2 regions of the Microbacterium sp. zg-B96 genome follow, and region 2 is predicted to be linked to the other one. Evidence: predicted binding sites of a transcription regulator. Region 2 holds the regulator's gene; the other holds the start of a gene.
What was found. Region 2 encodes HspR, which represses chaperone genes until heat shock. Its sites were predicted from a motif close to AAGTTGAGTCNNNNNGACTCAACTT; they were not measured.
Positions count from the first base shown of each region.

Region 1 (10,697 bases), 500 kb from region 2:
AGCGCCGTCGGAGTTGCTGATGTCCACGCCGTCCAGCACGAGGGTGACCGCACCCTCGTCATCGCTGTCCACGACGAGCTGGCCCTCCAGATCGCCGCTGACCAGATACGTGCCGGCGGCGGAGATCGTGACGGTGGCGCCGTCGATGGTGACGCCGGCCGACTCCGGCGCGCTGGCACCGGAGCCGTCGAGCTCGATCGTCACCGCATCCGCTTCGGACCATTCGGCGTCGGCGGCGGCGTCGTGCGTCTGCTGGTTGCCGGCGAGCACCTCCTCGGCGGTGGCGAACCCGGTCAGCGTCGTGTCGACGGTCGTTTCGGGCTCGGCCGCGCTGTCGGGGTTCGCCGCGGGGGTCGCGGCGCCGCTCGCGCAGCCGGAGAGCGTGAGCGCCAATGCGGCGGGAGCAGCCACCAGCCATAGCCGGCGGCGCGACGGGTGAAGCGGTGTCATCTGGTCCTTTCACACGGGGGAAGCAGCGCATTCGGGATGCTTCCATTACGCAAAAGGCAGCTATGTGATCGCTAAGACAACCCCTAGTCGCCGCTTCGAGTTCACCGCGCGATGGGCGTCGTGGTATCCACCGCGTCCCGCAGTGGTCGGCGCATCACCGCCCAGTAGCGCGTCGGTGTCACACGGGTGAGCACGTCCACGAGCCGCGCCTGGCGACCGACCATGGTGCGCGGGCGCCGGTGGATCGTCGCGGCGATGATGCGGTCGGCGGCCTCTCCCGGCTCGGTGCGGTACATCGCGGACTGTGCGGCGGCTGCCCGGGCGGCGATGGCCGGGTCGAGCGCCGCGGCGTATCGGCCCCGCAGGATGATCCCCGTCTTCACCCCGGCGGGGTAGATCGCGCCTACCGAGACGGTCGAACCCTCGAGCTCGTGCCGCAGCGCCTCGGTGAACCCCCGCACGGCGTACTTGCTCATCGCGTACGGGATGCGCCCGGCGGGGGCGGCCAGCGCGTAGATCGAGACGAGGTGGGTGATGTGGGCTGCCGGGGAGAGGCGCAGGGTCGGCAGCAGCGCCTGGGTGATGTTGACGGTGCCCCACAGGTTCACGTCCATCAGCCACCGCATCTCGGCCATGGTGAGCTGGTCGATCGACCCGAGCATGGACGAGCCGGCGCAGGTGATGAGGGTCTGCACGTGCCGGTGGGATGCCGCGATCTGCCGGGCCACGTCCGCGACGGCGTCGTCGTCGGTCAGGTCCACGACGTGCGTGGTGTGCCCGGAGCCGGCCAGAGTGGCCGTCACGGCATCCAATCCGCCGGCGTCGTGGTCGATCAGCGCGACGCGCGCGCCCCGGGCGGCGAGGCGTCGGGCCACCTCTGCTCCCATGCCGGCGGCGGCCCCGGTGATGACGCTCGTCGCGTCGCGGACGTCGAGTACTGGCATCCCGGCCCCTTTGCTGGTTTCCTGCGTCGATTCTGGCGCATCCGCCGCCCTAGGATCGTTGCAAGGGGGTGCCGTGGCGCAGCGCAGGAAGGCGAAGCACGACGACATCGTCGCCGAGGGTCTTTACATCGCGTCGGCGGCGACGCGGCTGGCGCTGAAGAACCGCATCCTGGTGGATATCCTCACCGGTGGTCAGGACTTCAAGGTCGAGCAGTTCGTGCCGCACGCGAAGGAGACCTTGCTGGATCTGGCCGAGGAGGCCGAGGCCGACGCGGAGCGGGCCGAGCGCGAGCGCAAGGCGGCGAAGGGCCGTCACTCCGACTCCGGCGGCACGCACGACTACCGCAGCAAGGACGTGCGCAACCTCCGCAAGCGGGTGCGCCAGTCCCGGCACATCGCCAAAGAGCTGCGCGAGCGCTCCGAGAACGCCGAAGAGCTCGAGAAGCTGGTGGAGGATGCCAGGGATGCGGCGTGGTCCGAGGTCGCCAAGAACATCGACCGCACGCTGAGCATCGAGGCGGCACGGCCGGACCTCGAGCCCGACTACGGGCAGATGCGCCTCGCGCGCATGCAGGCGCTGCGCATGGTCGACCTGCCGAAGCTGCGCGCACATCGCCGCGCTGTGGAGCGCGCCGTCGCCGACCGCGGCGCGGCCGACGGCTGACGCGCCGACACGGGGCCGATTCGCGCACCGTGCTCACGTCGGGTAGGCTTATCGACGGCCCGAGCGAGAGCAAAGGCCATGCGCCCGTAGCTCAATGGATAGAGCATCTGACTACGGATCAGAAGGTTGGGAGTTCGAGTCTCTTCGGGCGCACACTGTGTTGAGACAGTATTGACGAAGGCCCCGCGGTCACCGCGGGGCCTTCGTTGTTCCCGGGCTGACACGCGCACCGCGACTGGGTTGAATGGATGCCATGTCGCGCCAACAGGGTTCGGAGCGGTCGTTCGTCGTCACCGGGGGAGCGCGGGGGATCGGCGCCGCCATCGCCGCGCGGCTCACGGAGGACGGGCACGTCGTCGTGATCGACACCGCGGACACACTTGGCGACTCGGCACGCCCCTCGACCGAACTCGTCACCGGGGACGCCGGCGATCCGGCCATCGCCCAGCGTGCGGCCGAGCAGGCCGAGTCCGTCGCGCCGCTGGCGGGGTGGGTCAACAACGCCGCGATCTTCCGGGACGCGTCCCTGACCACGGCGACCGCCGCCGACATCCTCGCCCTCATCGACGCGAACCTGCGCCTTGCCGTCACCGGCTGCCACACCGCGGTGGGCCACTTCACCCACCGCGATCGCCCCGGCGCGATCGTGAACGTCTCCTCCCATCAGGCGCAGCGCCCGGTGCGCGGGGCACTGCCCTACGCGACGGCGAAGGCCGCGATCGAGGGACTCACGCGGGCGGTCGCGGTCGATCACGGGCCGAACGGCATCCGGACTAACGCCGTCGCGCTGGGCGCGATCGCCACGGCCCGGCTCGATGAGTACCGCGGCACGCACCCCGAGGTCGACGCACAGCTCGCGGAACTGCAACCCCTCGGCCGGGCCGGCACCGCCGACGAGGTGGCCACAGTCGTGGCGTTCCTGCTGTCGGGCGCGGCGGCTTTCATCAACGGCGCGATCCTGCCCGTCGACGGTGGCCGGTCGGTCAATGGACCCGATCCCGAGGCGGCTGCCCGGCCCCGCTAACCCCTTGGCACTCTCGCCGCCGAGTGCTAATCTGGACTTACTTGAGTCGAGGAGACTCAAGTTTAGAGACCTATGGATGCCGGATGTCCGGCACCGCTCGAGAGGAGACGAAATGGCGACCTACGACCCGCTCCGCGACCTGGAGCGTTTTGCGACCAACCTGATGGACCCCACGCGTCGCGGCCCGCGGCAGATGCCGATGGACCTCTACCGTGAAGGCGACCACTACGTGCTTGCCGCCGATCTGCCGGGCGTCGACCCGGGTTCGGTCGACATCGACGTCGACGGCCAGCTGCTGACGATCCGCGCCGAGCGCACCCTCAACGTCGGAGAAGGCGTGAAGTGGATCACCCGGGAGCGCGAGGCCGGCAGCTTCCTGCGCCAGCTGAGCCTCGGGCAGGGACTCGACACCGAGCACATCGCCGCGACGTATCGCAACGGCGTGCTGAGCGTGAGGATCCCGGTCAGCGAGAAGGCCAAGCCCCGCAAGGTGGAAGTGACCACCGACGACTCGAGCCCCACGCTCGAAGTCAGCGAGTCGCACCAGGCGTAACGCGTCGCAACGACGCCACGGAGCCCCGGACCGCCCGTCCGGGGCTCCTTCTCTTCCGACAGCGCATGGGAGACTGCCCGACATGAAACTGCAGCAGGTCGCACAGCACGCCGACGACCTCGACCGTGCCGAGGCGTTTTATTCGACGCTGCTCGAGACTGAGCCCAGGGCGCGCTTCGACGACCCCGGGTTGCTCTTCTTCGACCTGGACGGCGTGCGTCTGCTGCTGGACCGCAGTGCGCCGTCCGCGCTGATCTACCTGCACGTCGACAACGTGCACGAGACCCTGGAGCGCCTCGCAGGGGTGGAGGTCGTCACCGCGCCGCACGTGATCTTCCGTCACGACGATGACACCCTGGGACCCAGTGGCCATGAGGAATGGCAGACCTTCCTGCGGGACTCCGAGGGCAACCTCGTCGGGCTCATCGCGTTCCAGCGTCCCTGAACACCCGCCCGAGAGGCCTCGAGGTCGTAGGCTCGAGGCGTGAGCGCCTATGTATCGGCGTTCGAGCTGTTCTCCATCGGAGTAGGACCCTCGAGCTCCCACACTGTCGGTCCCATGCGGGCCGGCCGTGACTTCGCCGCCCGCCTGCGCGACTCCGACGGGCTGCCCCGCGTCGCGCGCGTTGCCTGTTCCCTCTACGGCTCCCTCGGCGCCACCGGCATCGGCCACGGCACGCCCGATGCCGTCGTGGCCGGGTTGCAGGGCCACGCCCCCGAGACCGTCGACCCCGACGCCGTGCGCCACGCCTGGACGAACTGGCCCGAGGGGCAGCACCTCCACCTCGACGGCACACATCCGGTGCCGTTCACGAAGGATCACATCACCTTCGCCCCCCGCACCCGGCTGCCGGGGCACCCGAACGCGATGACGTTGACGGCGACGGATGCCACCGGCGAAGCCGTGGCCGAGGAGACGTACTACTCCGTGGGTGGCGGCTTCATCCGCCGCGATGGGGCGCCGCCACCGGTCGCGAGCCGTCCCTTCCCGTTGCTCTACGACAGCGCCGAAGAACTGCTCGCGCTGTGCGACGAACGCGGCATCACCATCGCCGAAGCAGCGCGCCTGAACGAGCAGGCCCTGCGCCCCGAGGAGCAGGTCGCCGCGGGCCTCGACGCCGTCTGGGATGCCATGACCGCGTGCGTCGAGACGGGCCTGCTGGCCGACGGCGTGCTGCCGGGCATGCTCAAGGTCAAGCGCCGCGCCGGCGCGATCCGCGCCCAGCTCGATGAAGCCGAAGCCGGGGGCCGACGCGAACTTCCGGGGGAGTGGCTGGGTGCGTTCGCGCTCGCCGTCAACGAGGAGAACGCCGCCGGCGGCCGCGTCGTCACCGCGCCCACCAACGGGGCGGCAGGCATCGTGCCGGCCGTCGCGATGTACTGGTGGCGGTTCCTCGCCGACTCGGGCCTGGGCTCCGGCAACGCCGTCACCCCTTACGGCGAGCTGGTCGGCAGCGCGTTGCTGGGCTTCCACCCGTCGACGGAGGGTGCCGCAGCGGCGGCCGATGCCCCGGCGCTCGCCGACGCGAATCGCCGCCGCGGCATCCGCCGGTTCCTGCTGACGGCCACCGCCCTGGGTTCGCTGTTCAAGGCGAACGCGTCGATCTCGGGCGCCGAAGGCGGATGCCAGGCCGAGGTCGGCTCCGCGTGCGCGATGGCCGCCGCCGGTCTCACCGCCGTCATGGGCGGCACGAACCGGCAGATCGAGAACGCCGCCGAGATCGCGATGGAGCACCACCTGGGGCTCACTTGCGACCCGGTGGGCGGGCTGGTGCAGATCCCGTGCATCGAACGCAACGCCATCGCGGCGTCCACCGCCGTCACGGCGTCACGCCTGGCGTTGCGCGGCGACGGCACCCACTATGTCTCGCTGGACGCGGTCGTCGAGACGATGCGCCAGACCGGCATCGACATGTCGACGAAGTACAAGGAGACCAGCGAAGGCGGGCTCGCCGTCAACGTCATCGAGTGCTGACGGATGCCGCGGCCGCGCCGCATAGGATCGATGCACCCGAATTCCGGTCCGTCAGCGAGGAAGCCGATGTCCGTCCCCACCCCCACGCCCGCACGCGTACGGCTGCCGCGCGTGGCAGGCCGCACCTGGTGGGTCGTCGTGCTCGTCGGCTTCGTCGGGCAGCTCGCCTGGACCGTCGAGAACATGTACCTCAACGTGTTCGTGTACGACACGATCACGACCGATCCCACCGTGATCGCGGTGCTGGTCGCGGCATCCGCCGTCGCCGCCACGCTGTCGACGATGGTCGTGGGCGCCTGGTCGGATCGGGTGCGCCGGCGGCGCCCGTTCATCGCGATCGGCTACATCCTGTGGGGCCTGACGACGGCGACCTTCGGGCTCGTGCAGCCCTCGGCCGGCGCGCAGGCCGCGCAGGTGGTCGGCACCGCGGTGGTGGCCATCATCCTGCTCGACTGCGTGATGTCGATGTTCGGCTCGGGCGCGAACGACGCCGCGTTCAATGCGTGGGTAACGGATGCTACGACCCCCGCCGACCGCGGCCGGGTCGACTCGGTGCTGTCGGTGCTGCCGCTCATGGCGATGCTGCTGGTGTTCGGCCTGCTCGACGGGCTCACCCAGGCCGGCGAATGGACGCTGTTCTTCGGGATCATCGGCCTCGCCACCGCGGCCGTCGGCGTGCTCGCCTGGTTCCTGGTGCGCGACGCCCCCGACATCCGGACGCCCTCCGACGGTTACCTGCGCGCGCTCGTGCATGGCCTCCGGCCGTCGACGCTGCGGGCGCATCCGCGGCTGTACATCCTGCTCGTGGCGTGGGCCGTCGTCGGCACGAGCTCCCAAGTGTTCTTCCCGTACCTGATCATCTACATCCAGCGGTACCTGCGCATCGACGGCTACGCGATCATCCTCGGCAGCGTACTGACCCTCGCCGCCGTGATCAGCATCGTCGGCGGGCGGGTGGTCGACCGGGTCGGTAAGACGCGCGCGATCCTGCCGGCGGTGTTCTTCATGATCGTGGGGCTGGCCGGCATGTTCGTCGTACGGGACATGCTGAGCGTGATCCTGTTCGGCACGATCATGATGGGCGGGTTCATGCTGTCGACGGCGTCGCTGTCGGCGAGCGTGCGTGATGCCACCCCGTCGGACCGCATCGGCATGGTGCAGGGCCTGCGCATGATCTTCGTCGTGCTGATCCCGATGGTGATCGGTCCCTTCATCGGCTCGGCGGTCATCATCGGTGCGAATGAGACGTACGTCGACCTGGGTGTGGTCAAGCAGGTACCCACGCCCTGGATCTTCCCGGCCGCCGCCCTGGTGGCCCTGTTCGTTGTGGTGCCGATGCTCGCGCTGCGGCGGTTGCAGCAGGAGGTGGATGCCGCATGAGCGCACCGATGTTGACCCCCTGGGGTGAGCGGCTCGACCGGGACGCGCCGCTGCCGGAGTATCCCAGGCCGCAGCTGGTGCGCGAAGGCTGGACGAACCTCAACGGTGTCTGGTCGTACGCGATCACGCGGTTCCAGGCATCCGACCCGCTCGACGTCGCCGACCCGGTCGCCGCACCGACAGTGTGGGACGGCGAGATCGTGGTGCCGTTCTCGCCGGAGATGCCGCTGTCGGGCGTGGGCCGTGCGCTCGGCGCCGCCGAGACGCTCTGGTACCGGCGCGCCTTCACGCTGCCGCAACGCGCCGCCGACGAACGCGTCCTGCTGCACTTCGGCGCGGTGGACCAGTCGTGCCGGGTCGCCGTCGACGGCGTCGAGGTCGGCGGGCACACCGGCGGCTACCTGCCCTTCACGATCGATGTCACCGCGGCGCTCGCCGGCGGCGACCAGCACGAACTCACCCTCGCGGTGCGCGATGTGACGGATGCCGCATGGCTCGCCCGCGGCAAACAGTCCAGTCGCCGCGGCGGCATTTGGTACACGCCGCAGTCGGGCATCTGGCAGACGGTGTGGCTCGAGGTGGTGCCGCGCGTCGCGGTGGACGCCCTCGTGCTGACCCCGGATCTTGCCGACGGCGCGGTGGAGATCACGGTCGGGAGTGTTCACGGTGCGGACGCCGCAGCGCACGTGGAGATCTCTGCGGAGGGCGCCGTCGTGGCCACCGCGACCGTGCCGGTGGGTCGCGCCGCCCGCGTCGCCCTGCCGGTGCCGGTGCGGCCGTGGTCGCCGGCGGATCCGTTCCTCTACGACGTGGCGGTGACGCTCGGCGACGATGCGGTGCGCAGCTACGTCGGCCTGCGTTCGTTCAGCGTCGGAGTCGACGATCGCGGATACCCGCGGCTGCTGCTGAACGGTGCACCTTATCTGCCGGTCGGGCTGCTCGATCAGGGCTACTGGCCCGACGGCGGGTACACCGCCCCGAGCGACGCCGCGCTGGAGTACGACATCCGCCTCGCCCAGCGCCTGGGCTACACGATGCTGCGCAAGCACATCAAGGTCGAACCGCTCCGCTGGTATCACCACTGCGATCGCCTCGGCATGCTCGTCTGGCAGGACGCGGTCAACGGCGGCACCCGCTACCGGCCGAGCATCATCACCGCGCCGGTGTTCGGCGCACCCTCGCTCGACGACACCCGGCACGCCCGGTTCGGGAGGGCGGATGCCGTCGGCCGCGAGCGGTTCGAAGTCGAGCTGGTCGAGATGGTCGAGCATCTGCGCAGCGTGCCGTCGCTGTCGCTGTGGGTGCCGTTCAACGAGGGGTGGGGGCAGTTCGACGCTGCTCGCATCGCGGTGCTCCTGCGCCACCTCGACCCCACGCGGCCGACCGACCACGCCAGTGGCTGGCACGACCAGGATGCCGGGGACCTCCGGAGCCTGCACGTCTACTTCCGCCCGGTGCGCGTGCCCCGCGGGAGCGACCGGCGCGTGCTGGCGGTCACCGAATACGGCGGCTACAGCCTGGCGGTGCCGCAGCACACCTGGACGCGCAAGGTCTTCGGGTACCGCCGCTACCGCTCCCGCACCGCGCTGCTGCGCGCGATCGAGCGGTTGCACGACCGGGAGATCGCGCCGGCGATCGCACGCGGGCTCGGGGCGACCGTTTACACGCAGCTGACCGACGTCGAGGATGAGGTCAACGGCATGGTCACCTACGACCGCCGATTCGTGAAGGTCGACGAACTCGCCGTCCGGGCGATGAACGACAGACTGCGCCAGGCGGCATCCACCCGCGCCGCGGTGCGAGAGGAGCACGCGTGACCCTGCGTGAACTGACCGAGCCCGTCTCCCTCACCGCCGGCGACGGCCGCGTGCTCAATCGTGCGGCGGTGGGGTGGGCGCGACAGCCGCTGGTCGACGCGTCCCGCGTGCACACCCGCTCGTGGGGGCGCAACAAGCGCTGGGAGTACTGGAACGTCACGACCCCGACGCACATCCTGGCGCTGACGGTGTCGTCGATCGACTACGCCGCCGTGCACGAGGTGTGGGTGCTCGATCGTGCCACCGAGCGCACCTGGCACGCCGAGGCCACCGTCATCCCCGCGCGCGGTGTGACGCTGGCGCCACGGCTGGAGCAGGGATCGTCGCGCGCACGGGCCAAGGGCCTCGAGATCGACATCGACGAGGTGCCGGGCGGCACCCGGCTGCGCGCGCGCATCGCGGGCGCCTCGTTCGACGTCGTCGCGGAGCTCCCCGACGGGCACGAGCGCCTCGCCGTCGTCGTCCCGTGGAGTTCCCGGCGCTTCCAGTACACCGTGAAGGACCTCGCGCGCCCCGCAGTCGGCACCGTGACCGTCGAGGGGGTCACCTCCGACGTGCCGGCGGGACAGTCCTGGGCGGTACTCGACCACGGTCGTGGCCGCTGGCCGTACGACGTGGAATGGAACTGGGGCGCCGGGTCGGGAGTCTCGGGCGGTCGCGTCATCGGCGTGCAGGTGGGTGGCAAGTGGACCGACGGCTCCGGCAGCACCGAGAACGCGATGCTCGTCGACGGTCGGCTGCACAAGATCCATGACGATCTGGTGTGGGAGTACGACCTCGCCCAGTGGCGCCGGCCGTGGCGCATCACCGGCGGGGGATTGGATGCCACGTTCGCGCCGTTCTACCGCAAGGTCGGCAGCACCGACCTGGTCGTGCTGTCCTCCCGCACCGAGCAGTGCTTCGGCCACTGGTCGGGCACGTTCACGACCGACGACGGCGAGACCGTCGCGTTCGCGGACATCCTCGGCTGGGCCGAAGAGGTGCACAACCGCTGGTGAAGCGCACCTCTCGCACGTGAGCGACGGCAGGGCCACGATGGGCGTATGACGACGCATGCGGATGCCGCAGTCGACGTGCGGGACCTGGTGGTGCGGCGCGGCCGCACCACGGTGTTCGATGGTCTCGACGTGCAGATCCCACGCGGGCGCATCACGGGGCTGCTGGGTCCCAGCGGCGGTGGCAAGACGACGCTGATGCGCGCGATCGTGGGGGTGCAGATCGTCGCAGGCGGCACGGTGACCGTGCTCGGCGAACCCGCCGGGGTCCCTGCGCTGCGCCATCGCGTCGCGTACTCGACACAGGGCGCGTCGGTGTACGACGACCTCACGGTGGAGCAGAACCTGCGCTACGCCGCGCGGGTCTTGGGCGTCGCGGCATCCGAGGTTCCTCGCGTCATCGCCGACGTCGGCCTCACCCGGCGGCGCACCCAGCTGGCAGGGGCGCTGTCGGGCGGGCAGCGCAGCCGGGTCTCGCTCGCCGTCGCGATGCTCGGCTCGCCCGAGGTGCTGGTGCTGGACGAGCCCACGGTGGGCCTGGACCCGGTGCTGCGCCAGAGCCTGTGGGCGATCTTCCGCCGATTGGCCGATGCCGGTGCGACGCTGATCGTGTCGAGCCACGTCATGGACGAGGCGATGCGGTGCGACGATGTCGTGCTCATCCACGATGGGCGGGTGCTGACGCACACCACGCCGCGCGGGCTGCTCGAGATGACAGGCGCCGCCGATCCCGACGCGGCCTTCCTGGCGCTGATCGAGCTGGACGCCGGCGGTGCGGACGAGCATCCGCGGCGTGAGCGCCGTCGCGGGAGCGCGGCATGAATCCCGCTCGGACGTTCGCGACGGCGGGGCGGGTGCTGCGCCAGCTGAGCCACGACCCTCGCTCGATCGCGCT
Region 1 covers NZ_CP126738.1:2,809,271-2,819,967, reverse strand. Annotated here, with positions in the region: gene QNO11_RS13400 (carbohydrate-binding domain-containing protein) at 1-450, opposite strand, end outside; gene QNO11_RS13395 (SDR family NAD(P)-dependent oxidoreductase) at 552-1,394, opposite strand; gene QNO11_RS13390 (asparagine synthase) at 1,468-2,058, shown strand; tRNA gene QNO11_RS13385 (tRNA-Arg) at 2,139-2,211, shown strand; gene QNO11_RS13380 (SDR family NAD(P)-dependent oxidoreductase) at 2,312-3,082, shown strand; gene QNO11_RS13375 (Hsp20/alpha crystallin family protein) at 3,195-3,635, shown strand; gene QNO11_RS13370 (VOC family protein) at 3,718-4,080, shown strand; gene QNO11_RS13365 (L-serine ammonia-lyase, iron-sulfur-dependent, subunit alpha) at 4,120-5,610, shown strand; gene QNO11_RS13360 (MFS transporter) at 5,677-6,990, shown strand; gene QNO11_RS13355 (glycoside hydrolase family 2 protein) at 6,987-8,807, shown strand; gene QNO11_RS13350 (DUF2804 domain-containing protein) at 8,804-9,805, shown strand; gene QNO11_RS13345 (ABC transporter ATP-binding protein) at 9,851-10,624, shown strand; gene QNO11_RS13340 (ABC transporter permease) at 10,621-10,697, shown strand, end outside.
Region 1: the regulator HspR is predicted to act here: its motif matches at 3,121-3,145, upstream of QNO11_RS13375 (Hsp20/alpha crystallin family protein).

Region 2 (10,697 bases):
CAGGGGGTGTCGGGCGCCCTCGATCGCGTAGGTGAGGTTGCTGCGGCCGCCCGCGATCACGGTTGCGGTGAGGTCGCTGTCGGGGTCCGCGAGATCCGGGTGCGCGGCGGCGAGCCACGCCGTCAGGGCCTGCGCGTCGAGCCCCGGCACGTCGGTCATCGTCGACCCCTTCCCCGCGCCGCACCGCGACGCCCCCCGAGCATACCGCCTGGTCGGTTTGCGTCCAACCCTCGCCTGTTCGGGGCGCGTATCGGGCACTGAACCCCCGAATCCCCCGGTTCGGGGCGCGTATCCGGCACCGAACCCCCGAACCCCCCGGTTCGGGGCGCGTATCCGGCACCGAACCCCACGGAACCCGGCTCGACCCCCGCGGGGCTCAGCCGAGCAGGTGCGCCTGTACCGCGTCGCGCACGTCGGTCGGAACGGGTACGGGCCGGCGAGTCGCGGCATCCACGAACACGTGCACGAACCGCCCGACGGCGATGGGGTCGTCCTCGCCGGGGCGGAGGATCCCCAGCGCCCACGTGATGCTGGTGGCGCCGAGCCGCTCCACCGCGATGCCGACCTCCAGAGGCTCGGGGAACGATGCCGGCGCGCGGTAGTCGCACGACGAGGCGACCACGAGCGCGATGGCGGGCGACGACGCCGGGTCGAGGCCGCCCTCGGCGATCATCCAGGCGTTGACCGCGGTGTCCATCGCCTCGTAGTAGACGACGTTGTTGAGGTGCCCGTACTGGTCGTTGTCGCGCCAGCGGGTGGCGAACGGGCGGCGCACGCCGTAGTGCGTCATGGGTCCTCCTGGGTGTCAGTCCGCGCGCAGCAACAAGCGGAACGCGGCACGCGCGCGGTCGGCGCTGGGCCGGTCGCCGGCGATGAGGTCGGCGTACGTGAACGACTCCGACACTCGCACGAGCAGATATGCGAGGCTGTGCACGTCGATCGCGCCGCCCAGCGGCTGGTCGCCGAGCTCGGCACGCACGAGCCACTCCGCCGTCGCGACGTAGCGCCGCTGGATCTCGCTCTCCGTGGTGGTGAGCAGCCGCAGCGCACGAGCGGGCTCGCGGCGCAGGAACTCCCGGAAGTACGGCGCCTGGTTCAGATCGGCGACGAAGTGGGTGAGCAGTTCCGCCAGCCGGTCAGCACCGGTGCGCCCGAGTGTGGCCCGGTCGGCCTGCACGAGCGTCGGCATCGCGAGGGACCACAGCACCTCGCTCAGCAGCGCGTCGCGGTTGCCGACCCAGCGGAACAGCGACGTGCGGTCCACGCCGAGCGCGGCGGCCAGGCCACCCATGTCGATGCGGTTCCCGGCGATGAACTGCTGCCGCGCGAGGTAGAACGCGCGGCGAGAGTCGGCGTGGGATGCCATCCGCTCCGAGAGCCAGGAGGGGGCGGCATCCACCCCCACCGTCGCGATGGTGACGACGGCCTCGGGCGCGGGCAGGGACATGCCGGAACTCTATCGTCGACGGCGATGGATGCAACATTCACAGAAATGTTGCATGATGGGCGGCACACCGGATCACCGACGATCGGAGACGCGATGGCGCTCACCCTGTCAGGCCCCACCGAGCGCGCCGATGCGCCGCCCGCGACGCGCCTCGACGCCGACTTCTACGACCTGCAGTCCGCGCTGACGGACGCCGAGCGGGCGCAGCTGGGCCGCATCCGTGCCTTTCTCGGGAACGAGGTGGCCCCACGCGCCGATGAGTTCTGGGAACGCGCGGAGAGCCCGCGGCATCTGTTCCCGCGGTTTGCCGAGCTGGGCATGCTCGGTGCCGGCATCCCCGAGGTCGCGCAGTACGACAACAGTGCGCTGTATCGCGGCTGGGTCGCGCTGGAGATCTCGCGCGTGGATGCCTCGACGGCGACGTTCATGGGAGTGCACAGCGGCCTGGCGATGAACGCGATCTGGGTCGGCGGCTCCGACGAACAGCGGGCACAGTGGCTGCCGCCGATGGCGCGCGGCGAGCTCGTCGGCGCGTTCGCGCTGACCGAACCGCTGTCGGGGTCGGACACCGCGCGGGGACTGCAGACCACGGCGACGCGCCGGGCCGGGGCTGACGGCACGGACGAGTGGGTGATCGACGGCGCGAAGCGGTGGATCGGCAGCGCGGCGTTCTCCGACATCACCGTGGTGTGGGCGCGCGACACCGCCGACGATGAGATGAAGGGATTCATCGTCCCGACATCCACCCCGGGCTACACGGCGACCAAGATCGAGCGCAAGCAGTCCCTGCGGGCCGTCGAGAACGCCGACATCACCCTGTCGGGCGTGGTCGTGCCGGACTCGCTGCGGCTGCAGCGGATCGCATCGTTCACCGAGGTCGCCGTCGTGCTGCGGCTCACCCGCGCCGAGGTCGCCTGGCAGGCGCTCGGCAACGGCATCGGAGCCTACGAGGCGGCGGTGCGGTACGCCGGCTCCCGGGAGCAGTTCGGCAAGCCGATCGCGTCGTTCCAGCTCGTGCAGCACAAGCTCGCCACCGCGCTGTCGAACATCACCGCGTGTCTGGCGCTGTGCACGCGGGTGTCGCAGCTGCAGGACGAGGGCGCGCAGACCGACGCACAGTCGGCGATGGCGAAGGCGTTCGTCTCGTCGCGGATGCGGGAGACCGTCGCGCTGTGCCGCGAGGTGATGGGCGGCAACGGCATCACGCTGGACTACGGCGCCGCGCGGGCGTTCTGCGATGCGGAGGCGATCTACACGTTCGAGGGGACCCACGACATGAACACCCTGATCGTGGGGCGCGAGATCACCGGCATCCAGGCGTTCACCTCATGAGCGAGGCATACATCGTCGCCACGGCCCGCTCGCCCATCGGACGCGCGCGCAAGGGGTCGCTCGCGGACGTGCGCCCCGACGACCTCGCGGCGCAGATGGTGCGAGCCGCGCTCGCGCAGGTGCCTTCCCTTGACCCCGCGCGCATCGACGACCTGATGCTCGGGACCGGGCAGCCCGCAGGCCGGCAGGGCATGAACCTGGCGCGAATCGTCGCCGTGCTGCTGGGGTGGGATGCCGTGCCGGGCACGACCGTGAACCGGTACTGCTCGTCGTCGCTGCAAACGACACGGATGGCGTTCCATGCGATCAAGGCGGGCGAGGGTGACGTGTTCGTCTCGGCCGGGGTGGAGTCGGTGTCGCAGTACGCGTACGGGTTCGCCGACCTGCCGGATGCGGTGAATCCGGTGTTCGCGGATGCCGCGGCGCGGACGGCCGCGCGTAGTGCGGCGGGGGCGCCGGTGTGGGCCGACCCGCTTTCGTTTGGGGACTTACCCGACCCGTACATCGCGATGGGGCAGACCGCCGAGAACGTGGCCCAGGTGCACGGGGTCACGCGCGAGGAGCAGGATGCCTTCGCGGCGCGGTCGCAGCAGCGGGCGGAGACGGCGATCGCGTCCGGGTTCTGGGCGCGCGACATCACGCCCGTGACGCTCGCCGACGGGCGGGTCGTGAGCGCGGATGACGGCCCGCGGGCGGGCGTGACGGTCGAGGCGCTCGCGGGGCTCGACCCGGTGTTCCGCCCCGACGGCACGGTGACGGCGGGCAACTGCTGTCCGCTCAACGACGGGGCCGCGGCGGTGGTGATCGTCTCGGAGCGGGTGGTGAACGAGCTCGGGCTGCAGCCGCTGGCGCGGATCGTGTCGACGGGAGTGAGCGGACTGTCGCCGGAGATCATGGGGCTCGGGCCGGTGGAGGCGTCGCGGCAGGCGCTGGCGCGGGCTGGACTCGGAATCGACGACATGGATCTGGTCGAGATCAACGAGGCGTTCGCGGCGCAGGTGATCCCGTCGGCGCGGGAGCTGGGCATCGACGATTCGCGGCTGAACGTGCACGGCGGCGCGATCGCGGTGGGGCATCCGTTCGGGATGACGGGCGCACGGATCACGTCGACGCTGATCAACGGGCTCGCCTCGACGGGTGGTCGCTACGGCCTCGAGACGATGTGCGTCGGCGGGGGCCAGGGCATGTCGCTGATCCTCGCCCGCGAGTGAGCTGCCGAGTGAGTATTGCTGCTGCCGAGTGAGTACTCGTCGCGTCGAGTGAGTATTGCTGCTGCCGAGTGAGTACTCGTCGGCATCCGCTCTGAGGGCGGACGAATACTCACTCGGCAGTATGAATACTCACTCGAGGGCGCGAATACTCACTCGGCAGCGACGAGGAGCGCCAGCGTCTCGGCGATCAGCGCGGGCTTGCGAGCCCCCTCGATTTCGACGGTCGTGCGCATCCCCACCCGCACCCCCTGGGCAGTCTCGTCCGCAGAGGTGAGCTCCGTCACCGCCCGCACGCGCGCCCCCGCGCGCACCGGCTGCAGGAACCGCACCCTGTCGAGGCCGTAATTCACCGCCATCGCGACCCCGCCCACCTGCAGCAACCCGTCGGTCAGCCGCGGCAGCAGCGACAGCGTCAGGTATCCGTGCGCGATCGTCCCCCCGAAGGGACCGGATGCCGCCCGCTCGACATCCAGGTGGATCCACTGCCGATCCTCGGTCGCGTCGGCGAACGCCGCGATCCGCTCCTGCGTGATCTCGAACCACTCCCCCGTCGCCACGGCCCCCACGACCGCGGCAAGCGACCCCGGCGACGACACCTGAACGCTCATGCCCGCGGCCCACCCGCGACGTACAGCACCTGACCCGAGATGAACCCGGCATCCTCGGCCGTGAAGAACGCCACGGCCGCGGCCACGTCGTCGGGCGTGCCGCCGCGCCCGACCGGGATCTCCGCCGCCATCGCGGTAACGAAATCCTCGAACGGCACCCCCATCCGCTCAGCGGTCGCCCGGGTCATGTCGGTCTGGATGAACCCAGGCGCCACGGCATTCGCCGTCACGCCGTACCGCCCCAGCTCGATCGCGAGGGTCTTGGTGAACCCCTGCATCCCCGCCTTCGCCGCCGCGTAATTCGCCTGCCCGCGGTTGCCCAGCGCCGAGGTCGACGACAGGTTGACGATGCGCCCCCAGCCGGCCTCGACCATGTGCGCCTGCACGGCCTTGGTCATGAGGAACGCCCCGCGCAGGTGCACCGTCAGCACGGCATCCCAGTCATCCTCACTCATCTTGAACAGCAGATTGTCGCGGATGATCCCCGCGTTGTTCACGAGGATCGTCGGTGCACCGAGCTGCGCCGCAATGCGATCGACGGCGGATGCCGCGGCGCTCGCATCCGCGACGTTCGCACCGACGGCGAGCGCACGGCCGCCCTCGGCTTCGATCGCGGCGACGGTGTCCGCGCACGCGGCGACGTCGAGGTCGAGCACCGCGACGGCGTGACCGGCCGCGGCGAGACGTCGGGCGGTCGCGGCTCCGATGCCGCGCGCGGCTCCGGTGACGATGGCGGTACGGGCGATACGAGTCATGCGGGGGTCCTTTCGTCGGGCATGGCAGGGTCAGAAGACGATGAGTTGCCGCAGCTCGCCGCCGGCGGCGAGGCGGTCCATCGCGGCGTCGATGTCGTCGAGCCGGATGCGGGAGGTCACCAGCCGCTCCAGCGGTAGCCGGCCCGCGCGCCACAGCTCGATAAACCGCGGGATGTCGCGGGCCGGGACCGCCGAACCCAGGTAGCTGCCGATGACCGTGCGCGCCTCGGCGGTCAGCTGCAGCGGCGACACCGTGGCCCGCGCGTCCGGCGCCGGGAGCCCCACGGTCACCGTCGTCCCGCCGGGTGCGGTCAGCGCCACCGCGGTCTCGAACGCGCGCGCGGATCCGGCAGCCTCGATGACGGCCGGCATGCGGATGCCGCGCGCCACGGCATCCGCCGGCGAAAGCGCAGCGACGGCACCCAGTTCCCGCGCGAGGTCGAGTTTGCCCGGCACCGCGTCGACCCCGGTGACGTCGAGGCCGAGCGCGACCGCGACCAGCAGCGCCGCCATCCCCACCCCGCCGAGTCCGACGATCGCGATCGACGATCCGGATGCCGGGCGGGCGGCATTGAGCACCGCACCGCCGCCGGTGAGCACGGCGCAGCCCAGCAGCGCCGCGATCTCCCCCGGCACGTCCGGCGGGACCGGCACCACCGAGGTGCGACTGACCACGGCATGCGTGGCGAAACCGCTCACTCCGAGGTGGTGGAACACCGGCTCCGTGGCATCCGCCCCCCGCCGCAACCGGATGCCGCCCCCGACGAGGGTGCCTGCGTTGTTGGCCGCGGAACCCACCTCGCACGGCAGGCGGCCGTCGGTCGCGCAGCCGGCGCACGCCCCGCAGCGCGGCAGGAAGGTCATGACAACGCGCACGCCCGGCCGCAGGTCTTCGACGCCCGCGCCGACCGCTTCGACGATGCCGGCGGCCTCGTGTCCGAGCAGCATCGGGGTGGGGCGGCGGCGGTTGCCGTCGACGACGCTCAGGTCCGAGTGGCAGACGCCGGCAGCCTCGATGCGCACGAGCAGTTCGCCCGGGCCGGGGTCGGCGAGTTCCAATAGCCCGACAGTGAAGGGCCGGGATGCCGCGAATGGCGCTGCGGCACCAGACACCTCCAGCACGGCTCCCGTGATCTGCATCCGAACCTCCTCGTTCGCCTGCGGCCGCCCCATCGGGCGATGCCAGCATACCGACTGCGCGGTATGTCGCCGGCACGAATACTCACTCGGCAGCACGAATACTCACTCGGCAGCGCGAATACTCACTCGGCAGCACCAATACTCACTCGGCAGCTACGCACGCAGACGGCCCCCCGCACACGCGAGGGGCCGTCGTACCGGGTGAGTCGGCTCAGTCGTGCTGGTCGTCGTCCGGATGCCGCGGGCGCCACAGCACGATGTCGGTGGCGCGGCGCACCCGCTTGCCGTGGCGCAGCGTGACCACCCCGCCGCTGGGGCCGGCGGCGAACACGCGGGCGCCGGGGCGGTTCTCGATCTCCGCGCGCACGCGGTGCTCGAGGTCGCGCACCTGGCGGCGTAGATCCCGCACCTGGTTCTCCAGCTCGATGATGCGCGAGATGGCCGGCAGGCTCATGCCCTCCGCAGACAGGCGTGCCACTTCGCGCAACTGTGCCACGTGGCGCGTGGAATACCGGCGTGACCCGCCCCGCGTGCGATCGGGCACCACGAGGCCGATGCGGTCGTACTGGCGGAGGGTCTGCGGATGCATGCCCGCCAGTTCCGCGGCGACCGCGATCGCGAAGATCGGGCTGTCCTCGTCGACCTGGTCGTTCACGCGCTCACCTCCCCCGCCGAGCACCTATCCGCGCGCCTTCTGCATGAGATCCGCGCGCGGGTTCTCCTTGGGCTCGAGTTCGTGGAAGCGTTCGAGGGCTTCCCTCGCCTCGCCCTCCAGGTGCGCCGGCACTGCGATCTGCACCTCGGCGAGCAGGTCACCGGTGCCTTTCGCGGTGGCAACGCCCCGCCCCTTGACGCGCAGCACGCGCCCGGAGGGCGTGCCGGGTGCGACGCGCAACTTCACGGGGTCGCCCCCGAGCGTCGGCACCTCGATGGTCGCCCCGAGCACGGCTTCGGTGAAGGTCACCGGCACGGTGACGCGCAGGTTCAGACCCTCCCGGGTGAACACCGGGTGCGGACGCACCGCAACGGTCACCACGATGTCGCCGTTCTCACCGCCGTCGAGCGACGGGCGCCCCCGACCGCGCAGCCGGATCTTCTGCCCGTCCTTCACGCCCGCGGGGATCTTGACCTTGAACGGCTTGCCGTCCTCCCCTGCCAGGGTGATCGTCTCGCCCTTGGTCGCGGTGACGAAGTCGATCGTCGTGCGTGCCGTGACGTCGCTGCCCTTGGTGGGACCGCCGAATCCACGGAACCCGCCGGAGGTCTGGCCGAACCGGCCGGAGCCGAACCTGCCGCCCTGCTGCTGGTTGAACATCGAGAAGATGTCGTCGAAGTCCTCGGTGGACTGGGTGCGCGGACCGCCCCGGCCCTGACCGAACATGCTGAAGACGTCTTCGAAGCCGCCGGCGCCCTGCCCGCTCGCCGTGAAGCGAGCACCAGACCCCATCGCGCGGATCTGGTCGTACTCGGCACGCTGCTCGGCGTCGCTCAGCACGGCATACGCCTCACTGACCTCTTTGAACTTCGCCTCCGCCGCAGCATCACCCTGATTGGAATCAGGGTGATACTTGCGTGCCAGCTTGCGGTACGTCTTCTTCAGATCGGCATCGCTGACGTCCTTGCTCACGCCGAGGACGGAGTAGAAGTCCTTATCGAACCAGTCTTGACTCGCCATCGATGCCCCCGTCCTACTCGGCCGGAACCGCGACGACGACCTTCGCCGGACGCAGCTCGGTCGTGCCCAGCCGGTAGCCGATCTCGACGACCTCGAGGATCGTCGGATCGGTCGTGCCGGGGGTCGGCGCCTGGAAGATCGCCTCGTGCTGCTGCGGGTCGAACACGTCGCCCGCCTCGCCGTAGCGTTCCACGCCCAGCTTGCTCACGATCCCGCGCAGCTTGTCGGCGACCGCCGACAGCACACTGCCCTCGGTGAGGTCGCCGTGCTTCTCGGCGCGGTCGAGATCGTCGAGCACCGGCAGCAGGCTCCGGGCCACGGAACCGCGTGCCCGCTCCAATTCGACCTCGCGCTGCTCCTCGGTACGACGCCGGTAGTTGGCGTACTCGGCCTGCACCCGCTTGAGATCCACCAGCAGGTCGGGCTCGGCACCCGACTGCGCCGGTGCATCGGCAGCGGCGGCATCCGCGGACTGCGCCGCGGCCAGGATGTCTTCGATGGTCAGTTCGGGTTCGCCGTCGCCGTCCGCAGCGGATGCCGCGGGCTCAGCCCCCTGCGACTCGGGGTCGGAGGCCTGAGCCTCCGACCCCTTGTCACCGGGGACCTCGTCGATCGGTTCTTCGAAGTCCTTGTCGGTCATGTCTGAGATCTCTACTTCTTCTCGTCCTCGTCGTCGACAACCTCGGCGTCGATGACGTCCTCCTCGGGGTTCGGCACTTCGCCGTTGCCCGGGTCGGTCGCCGCCGGGTCAGGGTTCTGGCCCTGAGCCTGGCCCGAGGCGTAGATCGCCTCGCCCAGCTTGCCCTGCGACTGGCTGAGCTTGTCGAACGCGGTCTTCACGGCGTCGTCGTCATCGCCGGCCAGAGCCGTCTTCAGAGCGTCGACGTCACCCTGCACATCCGACTTGACGTCGGCGGGCAGCTTGTCGTCGTTGTCCTTGATGAGCTTCTCGATGGAGTAGGCCAGCGTCTCGGCCTGGTTGCGGGTCTCGGCGGACTCGCGGCGCTTCTTGTCCTCGGCCGCGTGCTCCTCGGCCTCGCGCACCATGCGGTCGATGTCTTCCTTCGGCAGCGACGAGCCGCCGGTGATCGTCATCGACTGCTCCTTGCCGGTGCCCTTGTCCTTGGCGGACACGTGCACGATGCCGTTCGCGTCGATGTCGAAGGTGACCTCGACCTGCGGGATGCCACGGGGAGCCGGCGCGATGCCGGTGAGCTCGAAGGTGCCCAGCGGCTTGTTGTCGCGGGTGAACTCGCGCTCGCCCTGGAAGACCTGGATCGCCACGGACGGCTGGTTGTCGTCTGCCGTGGTGAAGGTCTCGCTGCGCTTGGTCGGGATCGCGGTGTTGCGCTCGATGAGCTTGGTCATGATGCCGCCCTTGGTCTCGATGCCGAGGCTCAGGGGGGTGACATCGATCAGCAGCACATCCTTGCGCTCGCCCTTGAGGACGCCGGCCTGCAGGGCGGCGCCCACGGCGACGACCTCGTCAGGGTTGACGCCCTTGTTGGGCTCCTTGCCGGTCTCCTGCTTCACCAGCTCCGAAACGGCGGGCATGCGGGTGGAGCCACCCACGAGCACGACGTGGTCGATGTCGCCCACCTTGATGCCGGCTTCGCGGATGACGTCCTCGAAGGGCTTCTTGGTGCGGTCGAGCAGGTCCTTGGTGAGGTCCTCGAACTTGGCGCGCGTGATCGTCTCCGACAGCGAGACGGGGCCCGAGTCGGTCAGCGACAGGTAGGGCAGGTTGATGCTGGTCGAGGTGGAGCTGGAGAGTTCCTTCTTGGCCTGCTCTGCGGCTTCCTTCAGACGCTGCAGCGCGATCTTGTCGCCCGAGACGTCGACACCGGTGGTGTCCTTGAACTGCTTGATGAGGAAGTCGACCAGACGCTGGTCCCAGTCGTCGCCACCGAGGCGGTTGTCACCGGCGGTGGAGCGCACCTGGATGGTGGAGAAGTCGTCGTCCTTGCCCACCTCGAGCAGGGACACGTCGAACGTGCCGCCACCGAGGTCGAACACGAGGATGAGCTCGTCTTCCTTGCCGCGGTCCAGGCCATAGGCCAGGGCGGCAGCGGTGGGCTCGTTGATGATGCGCAGCACGTTCAGGCCCGCGATCTCACCGGCCTCCTTCGTGGCCTGACGCTCGGCGTCGTTGAAGTACGCGGGAACGGTGACCACGGCATCCGTGACGGTGTCACCCAGGTACTGCTCGGCGTCCCGCTTGAGCTTCTGCAGGATGCGGGCCGAGATCTCCTGCGGCGTGTACGCCTTGCCGTCGATCGACTGCGTCTTCCAGTCGGTGCCCATGTGGCGCTTGACGGAGGTGATGGTGCGGTCCACGTTCGTGACGGCCTGGCGCTTGGCCGTTTCACCGACGAGCACCTCACCGTCCTTGGTGAATGCGACGACCGACGGGGTCGTGCGGAAGCCCTCGGCGTTTGCGATGACCTTCGGTTCGCCGCCCTCAAGGACGCTGACGACCGAGTTGGTCGTTCCGAGGTCGATTCCCACTGCACGTGCCATGTGTGTTTC
Region 2 covers NZ_CP126738.1:3,308,278-3,318,974, forward strand. Annotated here, with positions in the region: gene QNO11_RS15710 (phosphotransferase family protein) at 1-159, opposite strand, end outside; gene QNO11_RS15715 (acyl-CoA thioesterase) at 377-790, opposite strand; gene QNO11_RS15720 (QsdR family transcriptional regulator) at 806-1,447, opposite strand; gene QNO11_RS15725 (acyl-CoA dehydrogenase family protein) at 1,541-2,779, shown strand; gene QNO11_RS15730 (acetyl-CoA C-acetyltransferase) at 2,776-3,990, shown strand; gene QNO11_RS15735 (MaoC family dehydratase) at 4,140-4,598, opposite strand; gene QNO11_RS15740 (SDR family oxidoreductase) at 4,595-5,353, opposite strand; gene QNO11_RS15745 (alcohol dehydrogenase catalytic domain-containing protein) at 5,384-6,493, opposite strand; gene QNO11_RS15750 (heat shock protein transcriptional repressor HspR) at 6,705-7,148, opposite strand; gene QNO11_RS15755 (DnaJ C-terminal domain-containing protein) at 7,173-8,168, opposite strand; gene QNO11_RS15760 (nucleotide exchange factor GrpE) at 8,182-8,808, opposite strand; gene dnaK (molecular chaperone DnaK) at 8,820-10,688, opposite strand.